3 regions of the Thauera butanivorans genome follow, and region 2 is predicted to be linked to each of the others. Evidence: predicted binding sites of a transcription regulator. Region 2 holds the regulator's gene; each other region holds the start of a gene.
What was found. The regulator FliA, encoded in region 2, starts transcription of late flagellar genes. The targets are predictions, from matches to a motif close to CTAAAGTTNNNNNNNNNNNNGCCGNTA.
Positions count from the first base shown of each region.

Region 1: ACNQFN_RS10300 (YjfB family protein) is a predicted target of FliA. The motif match lies at 1,975-2,001, and genes of this name have one in related genera.
Region 3: ACNQFN_RS07770 (flagellin) is a predicted target of FliA. The motif match lies at 4,385-4,411, and genes of this name have one in related genera.

Region 1 is NZ_CP183038.1:2,136,505-2,143,913, forward strand. Features, by position in the region: gene ACNQFN_RS10280 (argininosuccinate synthase) at 1-826, shown strand, start outside; gene ACNQFN_RS10285 (DUF2788 domain-containing protein) at 862-1,092, shown strand; gene ACNQFN_RS10290 (pyrimidine/purine nucleoside phosphorylase) at 1,106-1,429, shown strand; gene ACNQFN_RS10295 (YajQ family cyclic di-GMP-binding protein) at 1,455-1,940, shown strand; gene ACNQFN_RS10300 (YjfB family protein) at 2,063-2,269, shown strand; gene ACNQFN_RS10305 (type IV pilin protein) at 2,336-2,734, opposite strand; gene ACNQFN_RS10310 (hypothetical protein) at 2,731-3,096, opposite strand; gene ACNQFN_RS10315 (pilus assembly protein) at 3,129-6,572, opposite strand; gene ACNQFN_RS10320 (pilus assembly PilX family protein) at 6,619-7,110, opposite strand; gene ACNQFN_RS10325 (PilW family protein) at 7,119-7,409, opposite strand, start outside.
Region 2 is NZ_CP183038.1:3,009,627-3,017,035, forward strand. Features, by position in the region: gene parC (DNA topoisomerase IV subunit A) at 1-1,150, shown strand, start outside; gene motD (flagellar motor protein MotD) at 1,157-2,041, opposite strand; gene ACNQFN_RS14590 (flagellar motor protein) at 2,051-2,791, opposite strand; gene ACNQFN_RS14595 (RNA polymerase sigma factor FliA) at 2,824-3,585, opposite strand; gene ACNQFN_RS14600 (MinD/ParA family ATP-binding protein) at 3,711-4,502, opposite strand; gene flhF (flagellar biosynthesis protein FlhF) at 4,504-5,934, opposite strand; gene flhA (flagellar biosynthesis protein FlhA) at 6,167-7,409, opposite strand, start outside.
Region 3 is NZ_CP183038.1:1,604,607-1,612,015, reverse strand. Features, by position in the region: gene ACNQFN_RS07790 (tetratricopeptide repeat protein) at 1-926, shown strand, start outside; gene ACNQFN_RS07785 (hypothetical protein) at 959-1,840, opposite strand; gene ACNQFN_RS07780 (FkbM family methyltransferase) at 1,880-2,674, opposite strand; gene ACNQFN_RS07775 (hypothetical protein) at 2,719-4,296, opposite strand; gene ACNQFN_RS07770 (flagellin) at 4,496-6,034, shown strand; gene ACNQFN_RS07765 (flagellar protein FlaG) at 6,117-6,482, shown strand; gene fliD (flagellar filament capping protein FliD) at 6,506-7,409, shown strand, end outside.

The sequences.
Region 1 (7,409 bases), 870 kb from region 2:
CGCGCTGATGCCGAACGTGAAGGTCATCGCGCCGTGGCGCGAATGGGATCTGCTGTCGCGCGAGAAGCTGCTCGCCTACGCCGAGAAGAACGGCATCCCGATCGAGATGAAGCACAAGCAGGGCGGTTCGCCCTACTCGATGGACGCCAACCTGCTGCACATCTCCTACGAAGGCCGCCACCTCGAAGACCCGGCGGCCGAGGCCGAGGAATCGATGTGGCGCTGGACCGTGTCGCCCGAGGCCGCGCCGGACGCCGCCGAATACGTCGACCTGGAGTTCGAGAAGGGCGACCTGGTCGCCATCAACGGCACCCGCACGAAGCCGCACGAACTGCTCGCCAAGCTCAACGAACTGGGCGGCAAGCACGGCATCGGCCGCCTCGATCTGGTGGAAAACCGCTATGTCGGCATGAAGAGCCGCGGCTGCTACGAAACCCCGGGCGGCACCATCCTGCTGAAGGCCCACCGCGCCATCGAATCGATCACGCTCGACCGCGAAGTCGCCCACCTCAAGGACGACCTGATGCCGCGCTACGCCAGCGTGATCTACAACGGCTACTGGTGGAGCCCCGAGCGTCTCGCCATGCAGGCGCTGATCGACCAGACCCAGCAGACGGTCAACGGCTGGGTGCGGGTCAAGCTGTACAAGGGCAACGTCATCGTCACCGGCCGCGACTCGAAGACCGATTCGCTGTTCGATCCGACCATCGCCACCTTCGAAGACGACCAGGGCGCCTACAACCAGAAGGACGCGCACGGCTTCATCCGCCTCAACGCGCTGCGCATGCGCATCGCGGCGAACGCGAAAACCAGACGGCAGGGCTGAGTCCGGTTTTCGGAGCGCGTTGATTCGGGAGACGGATGATGGACGACATACTGATCTTCGGCCTGACCATGGCCGAGTTCGAGGATTGGTCGCTCAAGCTCGGCCTCGGGGCGCTGATCCTGTACATGATGTTCATCATCTGGAACCTGGGCAAGGAATCGAAAGCCGGCAAGTACGGCATGATGTGGATGTTCATCGGCCTCGGCGTCGGCTTCGTCGGCTTCGTCGCCAAGGGCATCATCCAGAAGCTGCTCGGCATCGAATGAGGAAAGCATCACCATGAGCATCACTGAAAAGATCGACGGCGTCGCCGTCGCCACCAAGGCCAGCGTCTATTTCGACGGCAAGTGCGTCAGCCACGGCATCCAGTTCGCCGACGGCACGAAGAAGTCGGTCGGCGTCATTCTGCCGGCCGCGCTGACTTTCAACACCGGCGCGCCAGAGATCATGGAAGGCGTGGCCGGCAGCTGCCGCGTGCGCCTGAAGGGCAGCGACGAATGGAAGACCTACGGCGCGGGCGAATCCTTCGACGTGCCGGCCAACTCCAGCTTCGACATCGAAGTGTCGGGCGAGCCCTACCACTACATCTGCCATTTCGGCTGAACCGAGCAGGACGAGGGGAAGCGATATGCCTTCATTCGACATCATGTCCGAGGTCGACCAGCCCTCGCTGCGCAATGCCGTCGAGCAGGCCAACCGCAAGGTTGCCGGCCGCCACGATTTCAAGGGCACCAGCGCGAACATCGAGCAGGCCGACAAGCTGCTGACCCTCTATGGCGACAGCGATTTCCAGCTCGACCAGATCAAGACCATCCTGCTGCCCGAGATGACGAAGAAGAACGTCGACGTGCGTTGCCTGGACTACGGCGACGTGCAGAAGATCTCCGGCAACAAGGTCAAGCAGGAAGTGAAGGTCTGCGTCGGCGTCGACCAGGACCTGGCCAAGAAGATCGTCAAGCTGCTGAAGGACAGCAAGCTCAAGGTGCAGGCCGCGATCCAGGGCGACGCGGTGCGCGTGTCCGGTGCCAAGCGCGATGTGCTGCAGGAAGCGATCGCGCTGGTCAAGAAGCAGATCACGGATTTTCCGCTGCAGTACGGCAACTTCCGCGACTGAGCTCCGGCGGCGCGGGAACATCCCGCAGATCACCCTCAAGCGGCCGCATTTGCGGCCGTTATCGCTTGAAGAGCGCCATGCCGCATTCCGGCTGGCACCACAAACGTTTTGGAGTACAGATCATGGACGTTTCCTCCATCGCCGCCGCAGCCAGCGCCAATGCGGCCGCCAAGGTTCAGGCCGAAGCTTCGGTCAAGGTGCTGAAGATGGCGCTGGACATGCAGGCGGAGAGCGCCTTGCAGTTGTTGCAGGCAATTCCGGCGCCGGTACAGCCGCCGGTATCGGCGGTGGGCAGTGCGGCGGGTGGGGTGGTGGATACCTGGGCTTGAGCAGGGTTTGATGAATCGATAATCGGCTATTGCAGGCAGGACAGTGTCCCCTGTCTACCGGTTGTTTTACCAGCAGGTGCCGGTACCAGTGGCGGTGCGCTTCCCGGTATTGGTCAGCTCCAGCGTGCCGCAACGGTCATGGGCCTGCGTGCCCGCCGGTGTCGCGGTCAGCTTGAAGCTCGCACCATCATCTTCTTGCTCGTACTCCAAGTCATAGGTCGCTGTGCCTCCGCCGACCGGGCAAGAGAAGCCGTTGAGCGCGTTTTCCGGGTAAATACTGTTGACCGAAAACTGTCGCTCAAGTGCATTTGCGTAGCTGAGCATCACCGCCTTGCAGTCCGCGCGACGGGAGTCGCGCAGGTAGTTGGTGTAGTTCGGATAGGCCACTGCGGCCAGGATGCCGACGATGGCGACTGCGATCATCAGTTCGATCAGGGTGAAGCCGTCCGCATGCCATGCCTTCATTTTGCCCCCCCGTCAGCGGCTGGGCTTTCATTCTCGTCCTTCAGGATGTGGAGCATCGTGATGAGGTAGCGGCTTTCGTGCTCGTAGGCGTCGAGCCCGATGTTCATGCCAATCATGTCGGGGCTCAACTCGGCTCGCGTCGCTTCTTTGCTGCCGATCCAGATTCGTGTTTCGGGTTGCAGGTAATAGTTGCGGCCGTCGGCGAAAAGTACGCCGCTTGCCGGGTCAAGGCGCTGGATCACTGTGTAGTGCTCGAAGGGTGGTACCCCGGCCTCTTCGTCGGATTGTTGTGCATGGATGCCGTGCGGCATCGTGACCAGGATGGCGGTGAGGCCGCCGAGAAGGAGCGAGTGGTATTTCATGGTTCGAATCTCGGTTCGTTAAGTTTTATGCCTTACTGTATTTGCTGCCAAGACTGACGGTTGACCAAATTAGGGTCGGGCTTGTTGGCAATACTCTGGTTGGCGCCGGTCTGGGTACCGATCTTGTACGATTTGTCGGCCCCATGCAGGATCGCTGGAGTGGCGCCGCCCGGGGTGCGCTGGCCACTGACGACGGTGTCGCCCTTGCGGTCGCCGCCATTGAAGAGCCCGTCGCGGTTCATGTCGAACACCGAATAATCGGTGCGCCCCCCTGAAAAGGGGTCGATTTCGATGAGCCAGCCGTCGGCTCCCTGTTCGCAGGGGTCGTCGTTGGGCAGGATCGTGGTAAAGATCACCCGGTCACTGAAGGCGACGCTGGCGGGGCCAGTCACACGCTCGCCCTTGGCAATACCTGAAGGCGGCGTCAGCGTGATGAAGAAGCCACGATGTTCAGCGGGGTCAAGTGCATTCTGCGTGATCAGGCGATAGTCTTGGTATATATCGTCGAATTCGGCGTTGCCCTCTTCGTAGATATCCTGTTCCAGTAGTTCGGATTTAAGCACGCGCTGTGCGCGGGTGACGCCTGTGTCGACATTGGCGCTTGCGCAATCATCGCTGAAGGAGCTGCCGCACAGATCAAAGATGCCATATAGCGCCTGTTCGGACATGTCGCCCTGGTCCCCCACCAGCATCAGCTTGCCAGTGCCAAAGTAGACCACCAAACCACCTCTGCTCGGGTGGCGTCGTACCGTGGGCTGGACGGTGATGGGCTGGCTGTTGCCAGCGCTGTCCGTGGCCTTGAACAGCGGCTTGCCGCCGAAGGCCACTTTCCATGCGCTGGAGGTAGCGCCCCTCAGATCGAACTTCCAGAGATTGCCGCGGTAATCGCCGGCATAGACCAAGTCGGCATTGCCGTCGAGGTCGACGTCCACCACCTGCGGTGCGGCCAAGCCATTCGATTGGCTGGAGTTGCCGACGCCGGTATCGATTGCCTTGATAAGCTCGCCAGTGCTCAGGTCGACGATGAACAACTGGGCGCGATGGGAACTGCTGTTGTAGCCATTGCCAAAAATCGCCACCCAGCGACCGTTTGCGGCGTTGCCAACACGGGCGATCGTGGCTTGGCCGATGCTTAGGCCGAGTTCGTCATGGGTGAACTCCCACAGCACTTTGCTGGCGTTCATGCTGCTGGGGGTCTCGATATCCAGGGCGAAATAGCTGCGGCCGCCGGCTCCGGTGGAGCCGACCAGCACCGTCTTCCAGGTGCCACCGATCCAGGCATCGCCGGCGACCGGGCTGCCATCGACGAAGTAGAGGTGGCGGTCTACGTAGTCGGGGTGGGCGAGGGCGGGCAGGTTGGCGTAGACGGCGGCGGGCACATAGGCGAAAGTTTCGACGCCATTGCCGTTATTGAAATCCTTGATGGGGTCGAAGACGCCATCACCGTCGTCGGCATAGGTGCCGGTATTGAAGGCATGGAGCATGCCGTCATTGGCGCCGACATAGACGGTGCGCTGGCGCTTTCTGAAGGCATCGGAAGTAAGGCGGGTCTGGTAGGCCGCGCGTTGGTTCTGCGGGATGCCGCTTGCCCATGCATAGCCGTCGTTGCGCGCGCCGATGTACAGGGGCTTGGAGTTGACGATGTCGCCGATCAGGCCGGTGCTCTTGCGTTTGCGGAAGGAGCCGCCGGGTTCTTCCTGGCTTTGATTGCCACGCACCCAGTTCAGCACCCCTTGTGCACCGAGGCCAGGCTTGCTACCCAGCAGATCTTTCTGTGCATCGCTGATGTTGGCCCACTGGAAGGATGCCCCGCTACTGGTTGCGGTATTGTAGGTCAGGATATTGCGCGTGCCGGGCAGGCTGGATGTCCATGCCGTGGTCGCTTTGAGATTGCCTGCGACCGGATCGAACTCGGTGGCGGTCAGCCAGCCCGACCAGTCGCTGGTGTCGAATTTGGCCTGGTACAGCATCGTGTCTGCTGTCGAACTCGACGAACTCTGGCCCAGCGGAGCGATGGCGCCGACTTGGTCGGAAATGGAGGCCAGGGTGTCGAGCATGGCTGCGGCAAATTCTTCGGGGTTGCCGGCGCTGAAGAAATCACCACGGCCGTTGACCGCGGCGTGCAGCAAGTCGGCGATGTTGTTGCTGGAGTTCGCACCGGGTGTCGGCCAAGTGATAGTCGGTGCCGATGGATTGCCGAGTGCCGCAAAGACCGTGTCGCGCACGTTGCTCGTCAGTGTGGTGCCATCGGATTTGACGCCGGTCGGCTCGAAACCCATGCTAATGGTGTAAGTGGCCATGTGCTGCCAGGTCGCGGGATTGCGAGTAGTGGGGGGAACCCTGTTTTCGAGGCCACCCAGCAAGTCGCGGCTCCAGTAGTACCACGCTATGTCCGCAAGCGTGTTGCTGTCTTCGTCTTCGAATGGATTGCCTTCACCACCATCATTGTTTTCACGGGCGCCGGAAGTTGCTGCTTGTGCGTCGTTCCAATATCCGTCTGTCATTAGAATGGTGAAGCTCTTGCGGCAGGAAAGAAGATTACCGCCCGTAACGCCCGGTGTGGTGCTCCAGGGGCCGTTTGCTGCATCGTTTTCGTAATATTGCCCGGCCGCATCCAAGGCGCGCCGCAGCGGGGTGTTGCCGGATGAGTTGAGCGCAAATAGCCAGTCGAAGAACTGTTTACGATTGTTTGTGGTGTTGCCGTCCTTGTCGACATCGCTGAACTCGCGCACTCCACGCATGATCGTGGTGATGGACTTTCCGTCGATGGTTGAAGCAGCGCTTTTGTTTATTCGCCCGTAACCGAGGCGGGCACCTTCACCGAGCTGAGCAAAGGCACGACTGATGCCTGCTTTGGAGGCCATTTCCCTCGAACGATAATAGGAATACCAGTTGGCAAAATTCTGCCGCTGCGCAGTGGTGACGGTTCTTTTGACGTAGCAACTGTCGTTGGTGATGCTGCCTGTACCGCTGCAACCGGATTGGGGTGGTGAAAACTCATGGTAGAACGCGGTTTGCTCTGGCCAGGTTCCCGTTCCAGCAAAGCCGAAACTCGTTCCGTTTACACTGGTCGGGACACGGAACTTGGTCGACAGGTTTCTTTTGTATGAATTCCGGTTCGACAGGTAGCCGTTTTCCCAAGCGTCGGTAAAGCTTGCATTGCCCAGGCTCTCTCCCTTGTGATCAAGGGGCGGGAGATAATCTATGTCCGGATTGAAATAGCTGCCGTTCCATGAATGAGATGTATAGCGCTTCAGCGAAGAACTACTATTGCTGTCCGGCATGTAGGTTCGTTGCATTGAACCCGAATCATCTTGAATGTAGAGAATGTTCGGTGCCAGCGTCTGCCCCAGCGCGGGAGGAACCTGAGAAACGTCCAGTGGTGCCGCAGTTGCCGTCGTCAACGTGCCGGCCAGCCCGAGGATGGCCAGGGTGAAAACTGAAAACCGGGGAAGAGCCTGAGCGGGGGTGTTCATGGAAAGCTCCTGCTGGAACATGGGCTGGCTGATGTCTGTGGGGGTGTCAGAAGACGGGAACGCCGAAAGTGGTTTGCAGCACCACGGTGGTGCCGGGGCGATTACCGTAGCCGATGGCGCTGAGGCGGTAGATCGCGGGCTGGCTGTCGGAAACCTTGATCTGACGTTCGATGCGGTAGCGGGGGGCGCTGGAAATACCGTCGATTGCCGGTGCGCTCAGATAGCCGTCGTCCCAGGCGTCGATATCGCTGGGGGCAGGCTGAGGCGTGTCAGTGTTCAGGTCATAGACGGCTGTACCCGTTTCCACATCGAGGTTGGCGTTGTTCTTTTTATTTACATGATCTTCCGCGCGTCTGAGCGCCATTTCGGCAGCTTGGAAGGCGAGGTTGCGGTCCATCAGGCTGCCCGACATCCGTTCCTGCAAAGTGACGTTGGAAATTGCCGTAACGCCGAGCAGCGTCAGGATCAGCAGCATGATCAGGCCGATGATGAGTGCCGCACCGCGCTGGCGATCTGGAGCATGGTGGGGAAAATTCATGGGCTGTTTCATGGCTGGCGTACCTGATTGCGCAGGCCGACGGTGGTGCTGAAGACCTTGTACATGCGGCGATTGAGCACCAGTTCGTCCTCATCGGGCTGGGGGCGGTCGCACAGCGTTGGTACCGCGGCGCGGGTATCGACCACATTGTCGTCAACGCTGGCGAGCAGCAGCTCGACGCGGACGGCGATGACCTGCTTCCAGTCTTCGACCTCGTCTGCCTCGACATATTCGCCAACTGCCTCGTTACTGGAATTGGCCGCGATGCCGTAGCGCACGCACAGATCGCGGGCACCCTC
Region 2 (7,409 bases):
CGACTTCCGCTACGTCACCATCGAACGCCGCACCCGCCACCGCCTGGACGAAGTCGACCGCCGCATCCACATCCTCGAAGGCCGCATGATCGCCTTCCTGCACATCGAGGAAGTGATCCGCGTGATCCGCGAGTCGGACGAACCCAAGCCGGCGCTGATCGCCGCCTTCGGCCTGTCCGAGACGCAGGCCGAGGACATCCTGGAAATCCGCCTGCGCCAGCTCGCGCGCCTGGAAGGCTTCAAGATCGAAAAGGAGCTGGCCGAACTGCGCGACGAACGCGACGGCCTGCAGCACATCCTCGACAGCCGCCCGGCGATGACCCGCCTGATCCTGAAGGAAATCCAGGCCGACGCGAAGAAATACGGCGACGACCGCCGCACCCTGGTCGAAGCCGTCGCCGCGGTGGCGCCGGCCGAGATCGCGGTACCGGACGAACCCGTCACCGTGATCGTGTCGAAGAACGGCTGGGTACGCTCGCGCCAGGGCCACGGCATCGACCCCGCCGGCATCGGCTACAAGGCCGGCGACTTCGGCTTCGCCGTGATCGAGACGCGCACCACCTGGCCGCTGATCGTCATCGACGCCAACGGCCGCGCCTACACGATCAAGGTGTCCGAACTGCCCGGCGGACGCGGCGACGGCGTGCCGATCACCACGCTGGTGGAGTTCCAGGACGGCGGCAAGCTGGCGCAGGTCCTCAGCGATGCGCCCGAGACGGTCTGGCTGTTCGCCAACAGCGGTGGCTATGGCTTCCAGTGCAGCGTCGGCGACGCCAGCAGCCGCCAGCGTGCCGGCAAGGCTTTCATGAACCTTGAAAAGGGCGAGAAGGTGTTGCCACCGGCCAAGGCCCACGGCGACTGGATCGCCGCCGCGTCGGAAAACGGCCGCCTGCTGGTCTTCCCCCGCCCCGAGATGAAGACCCAGAGCGGCGGCCGCGGCGTGATCGTGATGGCGCTGGACGAAGGCGAGGCGCTGGCCGCCGTCGCCGTGCCGGCCGACGACGCGGTGCTGACCGTCGAAGGCAGCGGCCGTGGCGGCAGAGCGGTCGCCATCGAACTGAAGCCCGCCCAGCGCGAACCGCTGCGCCACCGCCGTGCGCGCAAGGGGGCGCCGCTGACGCCGAAGGTGAAGCCGGAAAAGATGCGCTGAGAAGCCTTAATCGGCGGGGGCTGCTTCCGCAGCGGCATCTGCCGACGCAGCAGCCCCGGTATCGACCTCTCCCGGCAGGATCGAGCGGATCGGGTCGTCGGGCGACATGCGCGTCGGCCCGACCGGTGTCGGTTCGACGTCGCGCGCTTCCAGCAGGATCGTAACGCGGCGGTTGCGGCCCCTGCCCTCTTCGCTGGCGTTGTCCGCCACCGGGCGCTGGTCGGCATAGCCGGCGACGCTTAGGCGGCCGGGCAGCACGCCGCTGTCGACAAACAGGCGCGCCACACTCGAAGCACGCACTGCCGACAGTTCCCAGTTCGACGGAAAGCGCCAGGAACCGATCGGCGTGCTGTCGGTATGGCCTTCGATGGTGATCGGGAATATCGAGGCCGCCAGCACCTGCGCCACCGCGCGCAGGGCCTCAGCCGCGGGCGCACTCAGCGCGGCGTCGCCGGGGGCGAACAGCAGCGCGGCATTGATCTCGATGCTAATGCCGAACGCACCTTCGGACACATTGACTTCGCCGGTCTGCGCCAGTGCGCCCATCGCGCGGCGGATTTCCTCGGCCATGCCACGCATCTGCGCGGTGGTCTGCCTGCGGCGGGCCTCGGCCGCCTCCTGCAGCTCGGCGTTCGCCGGCGGCGCCGGCCTGACGACCGGCGCCATCGCCACCGGCGGCACGATGAACTGCTCGCCCCTGTCGGTGATGCTGAGACTGCGGAAGGCCTGGACGATCGAGTCCGACACGACGCGGTACTTGCCCTCGTTGATCGAGGACAGCGAATACATCACGACGAAGAAGGCGAACAGCAGCGTGATGAAGTCGGCGTAGGACACGAGCCAGCGCTCGTGGTTGTCGTGTTCTTCCGCCTGTCTGCGTCTGCGCGCCATGGCCTGCGGCTAGACCACGTAGCCCTGCATGCGGCTGGCGATGATGCGCGGGTTCTCGCCGTTGGCGATGCCGACGATGCCGTCGACGAACATCTCGCGCTGCGTCACCAGCACGCCGATCTGCGCCGCCAGCTTTTTGGCGATCGGCAGGAACACCAGGTTGGCGAAGCCCACGCCGTAGATGGTGGCGACGAAGGCGACGGCGATGCCCGCGCCCAGCCGCGAAGGATCGGACAGGTTCTCCATGACGTGGATCAGCCCCATCACCGCGCCGAGGATGCCGATGGTCGGCGCATAGCCGCCGGCCGCTTCCCAGATTCTGGTCGATTGCCGCATCCGGGCCTCCCAGGCGTCGATCTCCACTTCGAGCACTTCCCGCAGGCGCACCGGATCGACGCCATCGACCAGCAGTTGCAGCCCCTTGCGCATGAAGGGGTCCGGCAGGCTGCCGATGTGGTTCTCGAGCACCAGCAGGCCGTCCTTGCGCGCGATCTGGCCCCAATTGACGACCTGGTCGATCATGCGCGACGGATTGGTCACCGGTGGCACGAACACCCAGCGCGCCATGCGCACGCCATCGACGAAGATGCGCAGCGGACTCTGCAGCATCACCGCGCCCAGCGTGCCGCCGATGACGATGAAGAAGGCCGTCGGCTGCAGCAGCGAGGATACGTGCCCGCCTTCGAGCACCTGCCCGCCGACGATCGCGGCAAGCCCCAGCGCGAGGCCGAAGACACTGATCCTATCCATGACGCAGTCCGGGTATCGTCATCGGGCGCTCGTCAGGTCTGCTGCTTCTTGGGCGGCCGGCCGCGCCGCGCGGCCGCCGGCGCGTCGCCGCCGAACACCGACGAGCGCAGCCGCGCCACCGCCTGGCTGTGGAGCTGGCAGACCCGCGACTCGGTCACGCCGAGCACGGCGCCGATCTCGCGCAGGTTCAGTTCCTCGTCGTAGTAGAGCGCCATCACCAGTTGCTCGCGCTCGGGCAGCACCTGGATCGCCGACACCAGCCGCCGGCGCATGTCGGCATCTTCCAGCAGATCGAGCGGGTTGGCATCCTGCTGCGCGAGATGGCGTTCGAGGAAATCGTCGTTCCGATCCTGGCCGAAATCCTCGAAATACACCAATTGGTACCCACGCGCTTCCTGCAGCATGTGCTGGTACTCGGCCAGCGGCACGCCGAGCGACTCCGCCAGTTCGCCTTCGGTCGGCGCCCGTCCGTATTCCTGCTCGAGCATGTGGATGGCGGATTCGATGCGCCGCATGTCGCGCCGCAGGCTGCGCGGCAGCCAGTCCGCTTCGCGCAGGCCGTCAAGCATGGCGCCGCGGATGCGCTGCACGGCATAGGTTTCGAACTGTGCGCCGAGGCCGTCCTCGTAGCGGCCGATGGCATCGAGCAGACCCATCATGCCGTTCTGGATCAGGTCGTCGACTTCGACGCTGGCCGGCAGCCTGGCCATGAGCTGGTAGGCGATGCGCTTGACCAGCGGCGCATAAGCTTCGACCAGATGGGCCTTGTCGAGATTACCTTGGGCGTCGTACATCCATTGGGCCTGTATTTTCCTGCGGCGCGATCCGGCCGGCATACCTGGACGGGAAGTGGATTGCCGGCATTCTCCCGCACTGTCACAGGCATTACCAGCGGGATACATCACACCGCCCGCCATGTTCAGGCTCTCCGCACGGACTTCGCCCGGCCCGCCGCCTCGATGTCGCGCATGAAGGCGGCGCTGGCCGCCCGCGTCGCCGCGGCAGCATCGAAACGCGACAGCGTGGCAGTCAGGTCGTCGTGCTCGACTTCGCCCAGCCATTCCAGCGGCAGGCCGACGTGGCGCCGGACCAGTGCATTCAGACCGGCGAAGAACCGCGCGGCATCGTCACGGTCGCGCGCACGGCAGACTGCGACATGGGCGGAACCCGCGCCGGCGGCGGCCAATGCCTTGAGCGTGCGATAGGCCTCGGTGGCCCCGCTCGCGCTCGCCTCCACCACCAGCAGGCGGCGCGGCGCGGCAGCGACGAAGGGGGAGGGTTCGGCCGCCGTTTCACCAGCGGCATGCACCAGCACGAAGCTGGCATGGCGGTGCAGGATGCGCAGCGCCTCGACCAGGCAGGCGCGGCGCGCATCGTCCAGCAGGGGCAGCGCCAGTGCGGCAGCCACCGCCGGCACGCGGCCGAGCAGGCCAGGCGAGGGTTGCAGCACGTCGGCCAGCGTGCTGCGGCCGTCGAGCAGTTGCAGCAGGTCCGGCCCGGGCGCCTGGCGCAGTACCTCGCCCAGCCCGGCTTCGCCTTCGGCCTCGTCCAGGATCAGCACCCGCTCGGCGTGGCCGGCGATGCGATGCGCAGCCAGCACCGCGTTGTGCGCACGGCGGCGGCCGCAGGCATAAAGTGCCAGCACCTGCGGCGGCACGCGGCGGAACAGGCGCCTCAACCCTGCCGCCTGGTCTTCTCGTCGGTCGATCATCTCAGGCACCTCCGGCCGCGGCCAGCATCATTCCCGTCTCGTCACCGTTCAGATGCCAGGGCGATTCGGCCCCCTGCCCGCGCAGCGCGCGATGCAGCAGATAGGCCCGGTTGGGCAGGTGCAGGTCTTCCGGCACCCGCTGGCCGTTGGTCAGGTAGCGGATCCCGAGCCGGTGGCGCACGGCGACGTCGAGCGCCGGCGCCAGGGAGGCGGCCTCGTCCACCTTGGTGAAGATGCAGCCCGCCAGGTCGTCCCCGGCATAGGCGCGCACCACGTCGTCCAGCGTGTCGCCGCGCGCGGTGGCATTCAGCAGCAGCAGGCGGCGGACGTCGCCGGCGCCGCTCAGCATCGCCGCCTGCTCGGCCACCATGCGGTCGCGCTGGCTCATGCCCATGGTGTCGATCAGCACCATATGCTTGTTGCGCAGGCCGGCCAGGGTCTGGCGCAGATCGGCGGCGTCGCGCACCGAGAATACCGGCACGCCCAGGATGCGGCCATAGATGCGCAGTTGCTCCTGCGCACCGATGCGGTAGCCATCGGTGGTGATCATCGCCAGCCGGCTGGCGCCGTGGCGCACCACGCAGCGCGCGGCGAGCTTGGCCGTGGTGGTGGTCTTGCCGACACCGGTCGGCCCGACCAGCGCGAACACGCCGCCCTGGTCGATCACGTCGTCGTCCGAGGCGTGGGCGCGCATCATGCGGTCGAGCAATGCGCCCGCCGCCTCGCGCGCCTCGATCCGGCCCGCCTCCTCGGGCACCGCCGCGGACAGCTTGCGCGCGGTGGCGGCGGAAAAGCCGGCTTCGAGCAGTTCGCCCATCAAGGCCGCGCGGCCCGGCGCCTGGCGCTGGGTTTCGCCCCAGGCGAAGCCGGCAAGCTGGCGCTCGATCATGCCGCGAATGCCGGACAGCTCTTCCATCAGCCGGGCATTGGTTTCCTGCAGCTCACGCACGCGGGCACTGCCGGAATCCTCGGCCGGCGCGGACACAGGAGCCGAAGCCGGCGCAGGCCGGCTGCGCATGGCGAAGTCGGCCGTCTCGATACGCGGCGGCGAGAAAGGCCGGATGACGGGCTGCTGGGGGGCGGCCGGAGCCGGACGCGCCGCATTCCGGGCCGCATTGGCTGCCAGTGCGGACAGGCTGACGCGGAAATCGTCCTCGGCCGCTTCGGGGGCGAGCGCTCGCGGGCCGGGCTGGACGAAAGGCTCAGGCGCCGCCGCCTTCGCGGCAGGCCTTGCCGCAGCCGCCGTTTTCTCCGCAGCAGCCGTGCGCCGGGCCGCCTGCAGCGCACCGACGGCCTCGCCCGGCAGCGCCAGAATCTCCACGCCACCATCGACGGCACGGTTCGACAGCACGATCGCATCGGGGCCGAGCTCTTCCTTCAGCTCGCGGAGCGCTTCGCGGGCAGTGGGAGCAAAGTAGCGTTTGACGTTCATGGCGTTTCTCCAGGCAGCCGGACTTTGGCCGCAGCTTGAGGAGGATTATCCCGAGCGGGGCGCGCATCCCTTGGGCCGAATAAACCGCGTTTCACCCGCTTATTCGATGCTCTGGGCAGAACGTGGTTGCTGGGTTTCGCCTCCGGCTCACCCCTTGCGCGGCCCCACTCATCCTACGTCGATGCCCTGGGTAGGATGGGTAGAGTGCAGCGAAACCCATCAATCGTGCCGATCATCCGTTCTGCCCGATCATCGCCGTGACACGGATGGTGCGGGACTCGGGCACTTCGCTGTTGGAGATCACCTTCAGCGAAGGCACGGCGCGGCGCAAAAAGCGCGACAGCAGCATGCGCAGCTGCGAGGGCACCAGCAGCACCGGCGGGAGGCCGATTTCTTCCTGGCGCTGGGCGATCTGCGCGGTCTGGCGCAGCAGCGTGTCGGCCAGCCCCGGCTCGATCGCGCCGCCCTCGCCGCCCGCGCTCATGGCCTGCATCAGGATGCGTTCCAGGCCGGGCTCCAGCGCCATGACGTTGACTTCGGCGTTGCCGGGGAACAGGCCCTGGATGATCGCGCGGCCCAGCGCCTCGCGCACCTTGAGCGTGAGCTGCACCGGGTCCTGCGTGCGCGCCGCCTGCTCGGCCAGCACTTCGATGATGCTGCGCATGTCGCGGATGTTGACGCCTTCTTCGAGCAGGTTCTGCAGCACGCGCTGCACGGTGCCGACCGGCAGCAGCTTGGGCACCAGGTCTTCGATGAGCTTGGGCGAATCCTTGCCGACGTGGTCGAGCAGCGCCTGCGTTTCCTGGCGGCCGAGCAGTTCGGCGGCGTGGTTGAGGATGACGTGGTTGAGGTGGGTGGCGACCACCGTGCTGGCATCGACCACGGTGTAGCCCAGTGCATGCGCCTGCTCGCGCATGCCGTTCTCGATCCAGAACGCCGGCAGGCCGAAGGCCGGGTCGGTGGTTTCGCGCCCCTGCAGCGGGCCGGACACGTGGCCGGGGTCGATCGCCAGCAACTGCCCCGGATAGGCCTCGCCGGCGCCGACTTCGACGCCCTTCAGCGCGATGCGGTAGGCGTTGGGCTTCAGTTCCAGATTGTCGCGGATATGCACCGGCGAGGACAGGAAGCCGACTTCCTGCGCGAATTTCTTGCGCAGGCCGCGGATGCGCTTGAGCAGTTCGCCGTCCTGGCCCTTGTCGACCATCGGGATCAGCCGGTAGCCCACTTCCAGGCCGAGCACGTCGACCTGCGACACGTCGTTCCAGCTCGCCTCCTGGGCATCCGGCTGCGGCATCGCGGCCTGCGCCGCGGCCTCGGGCGCCGCAGCCGCGGCCACGTCCTCGATCATGCGCTTGCGCCGCATCCAGGCCAGGCCGCCGAGCGTGCCGGCCAGCAGCAGGAAGACGAGGTTGGGCATGCCGGGGATCAGGCCCAGCACGCCGATGATGCCGGCCGCCAGCGTCATCACCTGCGGA
Region 3 (7,409 bases), 1.4 Mb from region 2:
ACCACTACATCCGCATCGACGGCATGGACGAAGAGGCTTCGGCCCGGCTGATCCGGGAACACGAGATCGACATCCTCATCGACCTGCACGGCCAGACACGCGGCGCACGCACGCGCATGCTGGCCCACCGCCCGGCTCCGATCCAGATCACCTATCTCGGCCTCCCGGCCACCACCGGCCTGCCAGCTATCGACTACGTCATCGCCGACCGCTTCCTCATCCCCGAGGACCACGCCCGCTATTACTCCGAAACACCGCTCTACATGCCCGACGTGTATCAGGTCAGCGACCGCAAACGCCCTTGCGCGCCGCCCCCCTCACGCCTGGACTGCGGCCTGCCGGCAGAGGGTTTCGTCTTCTGCTCGCTCAACAACAACAACAAATACACCCCCGAGGTCTTCGCCGCGTGGATGAACATCCTGCGCGGGGTGCCCGGCAGCCTGCTCTGGCTGCTTGCCGACAACCCCTGGGCCGAGGCCAATCTCAGGCGTGAAGCGCAACGACACGGCATCGACGGAAGCCGGCTGTTCTTTGCCGAGCGGGTGACGCCGGAACAGTACCTGGCGCGCTACACGGTGCCCGATCTCTTCCTCGACACCTTCCCCTTCAATGCCGGCACCACCGCCAACGATGCACTGTGGATGGGGCTTCCCGTCCTCACGCTTTCAGGACGCTGCTTCGCGTCACGCATGGCCGGAGCCTTGTTGACGGCCGCCGGCCTGCCGGAACTCATCACCCACGACCTGCAGACCTACGAGGACAAAGCCGTTGCCCTTGCCCGGGATCCCGCATCGCTCGCGACCATCCGGGCCAGGCTGGCCGCGGCCAGGGAAAACGGCCCGCTGTTCGACACGCCGCGTTTCGTGCGCAACCTGGAACAGGAGCTCGCCGACATCGTCGCCTCGCATGCCGAACGCCCAAGCTGAAGCACGCCCGCGCCAAGCGCGGGCATGTCAGCTCACGACTCCGAATAAGGGCCGAAATCCGCACCATGGCCGACCTGGTCGAGAAAATGGTCGAGCATCAGGTAATAGCGCGGCGGGTTGTACAGCCTTTCGGGCGCGGCGTCGCGCACGAAGCGCCCTTCGGCCAGATCACGCCTGACGAAGAACGCATTTGCCCCGGTGATGTTGGTGCCGACCAGGACATAGCCCATGCCGGTGGCGGCCCCATTCAGCGCGCTCAGGCTGGCCCCCATGTAGTCCGTGCCGCGCCAGCGGTACTGCGGATCGAACAGCGGGCGCCGATCCACGCCGGGCGGAAACTTGGCGTTGTACTCGATACAGATTACCTTCGGCCGGGATTCGAGGGCTTCCAACAGATGGATATCCATGCCATCAACATCGATGGACAGGAAGTCCAGCGCCTCCGCATCCGCCCCGATCCGGCCCAACCCGTCGGCGACGAGCCGATTCACGCTGTCGGGCATTGCATAGGCATTGGCCACATGCAGCCGCCCGCCGGCCAGAAGAGACGAGAACTTCTCTTCGATCAGCGGAACCTGCCTGTCGTCCGCTTCGATCCACACGCCGCGCCACCCCTGATGAAGCAGGAACAGGCTGTTGCACTCCAGGCCGTTCTGCACGCCGATTTCGCAGAAGGTGCCGGCCGACACACCGATCCTCCGGAAAATCTCGGCGAGGATGCCGTCTTCGTCGTTCTGGCTATAGACCGTGAAGCCGAACGGCTCCAGCCGCCCAGGGTCGGCCCGCAGCGGCGCGAGAATGCGCTCCATCTCCTGCCGGGCGAGATAGCCGGCGCTTCTCCTAATGGAATGGTTCATCACCGCCATCTGCTGATACAGCAGGTTGAACAGCTTGATCGAGGTATCGTCATCCATGAATCGGTCTCTCATCCATGCTTGCCCGCAGCGGCGGGCTCATCGCGTCCGGACCAGCTGCAGCCCGCCATCGGCCTGGAGGACGAAATCGACGTGCCGGGCGTGCTGCGGATGCTGCGCGACGACTTCGTCGAGCAGCTCGAAACACACATAGCCCAGCCGGTCAAGAAACGCCATCAGTTCCGCCCGCCTTTCGCGGAACCACTCATCCCGCCACGCCTCCAGGATCAGTGGCGGAAAGCTCCCGGCCTCCAGAAAGCCCACCCCCCCTTTGAGTACCCGATGTTCGAAGCCCTCCACGTCGATCTTGATCAGATCCGCAGCCTTGGGAAAGGCGATCGAATCCAGCCTGGCCATCGCCACACGCTCGACGCGCTGCTCGCGGTCGATGGCCACGGCGGAAACCTGGTCGCGAATGGCCTGATCGAGCGAGAACCCCCCGATGTTTTCCGATGACGCATAGTCGATCAGCGGGATGTCGATCGAACCATCGTCCTCGCCGATCGCCATGTGAAAGGCATGGACGTTGTCCAGCCTGTTGAGGATGAGGTTGCCGCACAACTGATAGTAAACCAGCCGCTGCGCCTCATATGCATACACCGTACCACCCAGCTTATGCAGATCCTGGGCCACGGCGATCGCATAGGCCCCCAGGTTGGCGCCGATGTCCAGGACGAGGGGCGCGCTGCCGCCCTCGTAGAACATACGGCTTATCGTGATGAGCGGCTCGGCCCATGCGCCTCTGGCGTAGATGGTCCTGGAGATGGCGTCGCCGGTGGAAAAAAGCAGATAGTCGGCGGAATTGCCTCTGACGAGATTCACTCTGGGCAGCATGTTCGACCCTCATCGATGGTTTGGATTATTGCTTGGCAGGCCGATCAAACCAACCATGCGTGGTTCGTTCTGGACTCGCGGGGAATCGCCAGGCGGCAAGACGGCACGAACGGAAAAATGGCCTCGCAGGTATAGTCGCACTCGGCCAGCAAGGCCTCGATCCGGCGTACGCCCCGTTCGTCATCCGGCAAGTCGATGACCAGCAATGGCCGGTATTTCTCCAGCACGCCCACCGCCCGTCTCAGGATCGCCTCGGCCAGCGCGGCACGATCGATGTAGAGCAAACCGAGCTCGCACATGGTCGGCTCATCGAACACCGCCTCGCCAAGGCGCAGTTCCGCCGTGTCGATGCAGTTCAAGGCCAGCAACTGCCGCATGCGGCGATGCTCGTCACCGTTGGCGGCAAAAACGATGCTGCGTTCGAAATGCGCTGCCAGCCTGGCCGTTGCCACGCCGTCTCCAGGCGCGGCATCGACGAACAGCCCGCGGCCGTCGTGCATCAGCGCGAGCAGACGTGGGATGCGCAGGGCCGACGCATCGAATGCCCACGGCACCAGCGGCTCATGTCGGGCGCTGATGGACTCCCCCCGGGCATTATGCACCGCCCGCGCCTCGCGCAAGGGAGCGAGGCGCGACAGCAGGGCTTCGCCGTCGACCATGAAGGTGGCGATGCTGCCATCGTCGCGGCCGCACAGCAGCCGGAAGCCGCCGGCGACGGGCTGCGCACCCAGCGGAAACACCACGCTCCCGGCAAAATTCCAGCCGAACCGATGCGCCCCTGTGTTGTAGGGCGCCACCACCAGCGGCTCATGGGTCATCAGCCTGGGCCAGAACGGCGGTTCGGCATCGAAAACGCATGCCCCGACGAAATAGAGCTTGCGGCTCCCGACCACCGTGGACGAATGATAGAAAGTGATGAGCCGCTCGCCACCGCATGCAGCAGGTGCTGGCACGGGGACGGTTCCCCCCCGGATCTCGCCCCACGCCCATTCGAGCCCCGGCCCCTGCCAGCCGCCCTCGAACTGGCGCGACTCGCTTGCGGCATCGGCCTTCAGCAGCAATACCGCCCATGGGTCGTGGGAATAGATCAGTCCGATCGACCCGGACGGCAACGGAAAAGGAACCCAGTTCTTCTCCCAGTTCTCATGCGGATCACCGGTGCGCGGCTTCTGCAACGGATTCTTGGGCAATTCCAGCACGCGATCGACACGCAGCATGGGCGCAACCCCCGCTGTATCCTCGATCGCACACTCGGCGATGCGCATCGCCGCGCCATTGACACGGCCGTCCCCTGCGCGCTCGATCACGCAATGGAACACGAGCACCCGTCCCCCGAGCACGATGGCACGGGGATCCTCCCCTTGCGCAAGCAACAGGCGGGGCTCGCCGGCCGGGCACAGGTGTTCGTCGAGTTCGATGGTCCAGACCGTTCCCATCCCAGGCACCGGCGGCACAATATCCCGCCGGATCACCCCCAGCCAGCGCCCCGAAGGCAACTGGACACAACATGGATTGAAGTCGATCCAGCGGCCGGGATCGAGCGGCGCCCAGGTCTCGAAGCCGCAGCTCCGGTTGAGCGGCATCCAGCGCGCACCCGCCGTGTCGTTCTCGCGTCTGTTCAAACCCCAATCCCTTTTTTCATATTCGCCCTCGCTATCGGGACAGCCCTCCGCCAGCCGGCAAGAATAAGACAGTCCGGCAGAATTTCCGCTAAAGATTTTCCACCCGCCTCCGTTAATGCTCCTGACGGCAGACGGATCACACAACACTCAGGTGATACGGCCGGCTCATCAGATTCTTCATCCTCATCGGGAGACGATCATGTCGCAAGTCATCAACACCAACGTGCCTTCCCTGACCGCACAACGCAACCTGAGCACCTCTGGCAATTCCCTCGCCACGTCGCTGCAACGCCTGTCTTCCGGCCTGCGCATCAACAGCGCCAAGGACGACGCCGCCGGCCTCGCCATTTCCGAGCGCTTCACTGCCCAGATCAACGGTCTGAACCAGGCTACCCGCAACGCCAACGATGGCATTTCGCTGGCGCAGACCGCCGAAGGCGCACTCGCCTCATCCGGCGAAATCCTGCAGCGCATCCGCACCTTGGCCGTGCAGTCGGCCAACGCCACAAACTCCGCATCGGACCGCAAGGCGCTCAACGACGAAGTCAACGCCCTGACCTCCGAACTCAACCGCATCGCGCAAACCACCGAATTCAACGGCCGCAAGTTGCTCGACGGCTCCTTCACTTCCGCAACCTTCCAGGTCGGCGCCAACGCAAACCAGACCATCACCGCCACCTCTGCCAACTTCGGCACCACCGCCTATGGCAACTACCGCATCGGCGGCATGGCGGCCACTTCCACCGGCGGTGCCGGCGACCTCACCGTGGGCGGTACCGCGGGCGTCAATCTCGCCCAGGGAGATACGGGTGCTTCGGCGATCGCCGCCGATGGCGTCCTGACGATCAACGGCACCTACGGCACCGCCGAAGTCGAATACGCCGCCGAAGCCAGCGCCAAGGACGTCGCCGCCAAGATCAACGCTGCTACCGAAAGCACCGGCGTATCCGCCAGCGCGCGTACCGAAGTGCATCTGACCGACTTCGTCGCCGGCTCGTCCTACGTGCTGAAGCTGGCCTCGAACAACGGTACCGACCAGGCGCAAACGCTGTCCTTCACCGTCGGCAGTGCGGGCACCGGCGATGATTACGCCGACGCCATCAAGGCCTTCAACGACGTGGCCGCCAAGACCGGTGTCACCGCCAAGCTCAACGCCGAAGGCAACGGCATCGTGCTGACCAATGCCGAAGGCAGCGACATCAAGCTGGTCAATGACTCCGAAGCGGCCTCGGTGTTCACCGTCAAGGACATCGGCGGCACCGACATCGTCGCCGCCGTGGCGGGTGAGGACGGTTCGGGTGCGTTCGGCGGCGCGGAAGTCTGGGTCACCGGCCAACTGACCTTCGACTCGAACGCCTCCTTCAGTGTCACCGACGACCAGGGACAGTTCCTGCTTGCCAGCACAGCCACCGCCAGCCAGCTCCAGGCCGTGTCCGAGATGGACGTCAGCACGGTGGATGCCTCCAACCGCACACTCGCCATGGTCGACGCCGCGCTGGCCTCGATCAACAGCCAGCGCGCCAAGTACGGCGCCCTGCAGTCCCGTTTCGAGAACACCATCGCCAACCTGAGCACAACCTCGGAGAACATGTCGGCATCGCGCAGCCGCATCCTCGACACCGATTTCGCTTCCGAGACCGCCAACCTGACCCGCTCGCAGATCCTGCAGCAAGCCGGCACCGCGATGCTGTCGCAGGCCAACGCCCTGCCCCAGAACGTGCTGTCGCTCCTCCGCTGATATTCACGGTCTGACGATGTAGCATCGCCCGGCGCGGGGCTCGCAAGAGTCTCGCGCCGTTCGCCTATCAAGGAGATGAATCATGAGCATCGAGTCGATCGGCAACGCCATTCCGCAAACGACACGCATTCTGTCGCAGGCCACGCAGTCTTCGCCGCAGGCAGCAGCCCCCGACCCCGTGGCGGTCGCAACCGGCGCGCCGACCGCCGCCGTGCAACAGCCCGATGCGGAACAGATCGCGCAGGCGGTCGAAGAAATGCGCACGGCCATTGCCCCCGTGGCACAGAACTTGCAATTCTCCATCGACCAGGATATCGGCCGTACCATCGTCAAAGTTGTGGATGCATCCACCGACGAGGTCATCCGCCAGATCCCATCCGAGGAAATCGTCGCCATCGCCAAGGCGATGGACAAGCTGCAGGGGCTGCTGATCAAACAGCAGGCCTGAGCGACACAGAAGGAGAATGCATCATGGCCGCGATCACGTCCGGGGGTTCCATCCTCGACATCACATCCATCGTCAACCAGTTGATCACCGCAGAACGCAGGACGACCCAGCAGCCGCTGGTGACCAAGCAAGCTGCGGAAACGGCCAAGCTGTCCGCCTTCGGCCAGATCAAGGGCACATTGAGCAATCTGCAAACCGCCGTGGATGCGCTGGGCAAGGATGGCTTGTTCGGCGGGACCAAGGCCACGGTCAACGGCAAGGGCTTCACCGCAACGACCAAGGCGGGCGCGGCAGTCGGCAACCATGCCATCGAAGTGTTCCAGCTCGCCAAGGAACAACGCATCACTACCGACCCCGCGGCCAGCTTCGTCCCCGGGGGCGCCGGCACCTTGAGCATCCAGTTCGGCACGGTCGATGAAAGCGGCGCCTTCGCGGGCGACCCGGAGCGGATGGCTTTGCTCGACTTTGCGGGCGGCACGCTCGCCGAGCTGCGCGACGCCATCAACGGCGACCCCACGCTGGGCGTCAAGGCCAGCGTCGTCAATAACGGCAAGACCGAGCAACTGGTGCTCACCGGTACGGCCACCGGCGAGAACATGGCGTTCAAGCTCACCGGTACCGACGGTCTGGCCGATCTGAGCTACGACCCGGGCACGACGGCCCCTGCGGGCCAGATGCAGTCCGTACAGGCGGCGCAAAGCGCAAAGCTCAAGGTCGACGGCATCGAGGTTTCACGCGGCAAGAACAGCATCGACGACCTGATCGATGGCGTCACGCTGACGCTGAACGAAGAGCCTGAAAGCGACGTCGCCAGCCTGAAGGGCACGCTGACAGTCGCCACCGACAATGAACAGGCGCGCAAAGCCGTCGATGCCTTCATCAAGGCCTACAACGAGGTAAACGACACGCTGAAGTCGCTGACCGCCT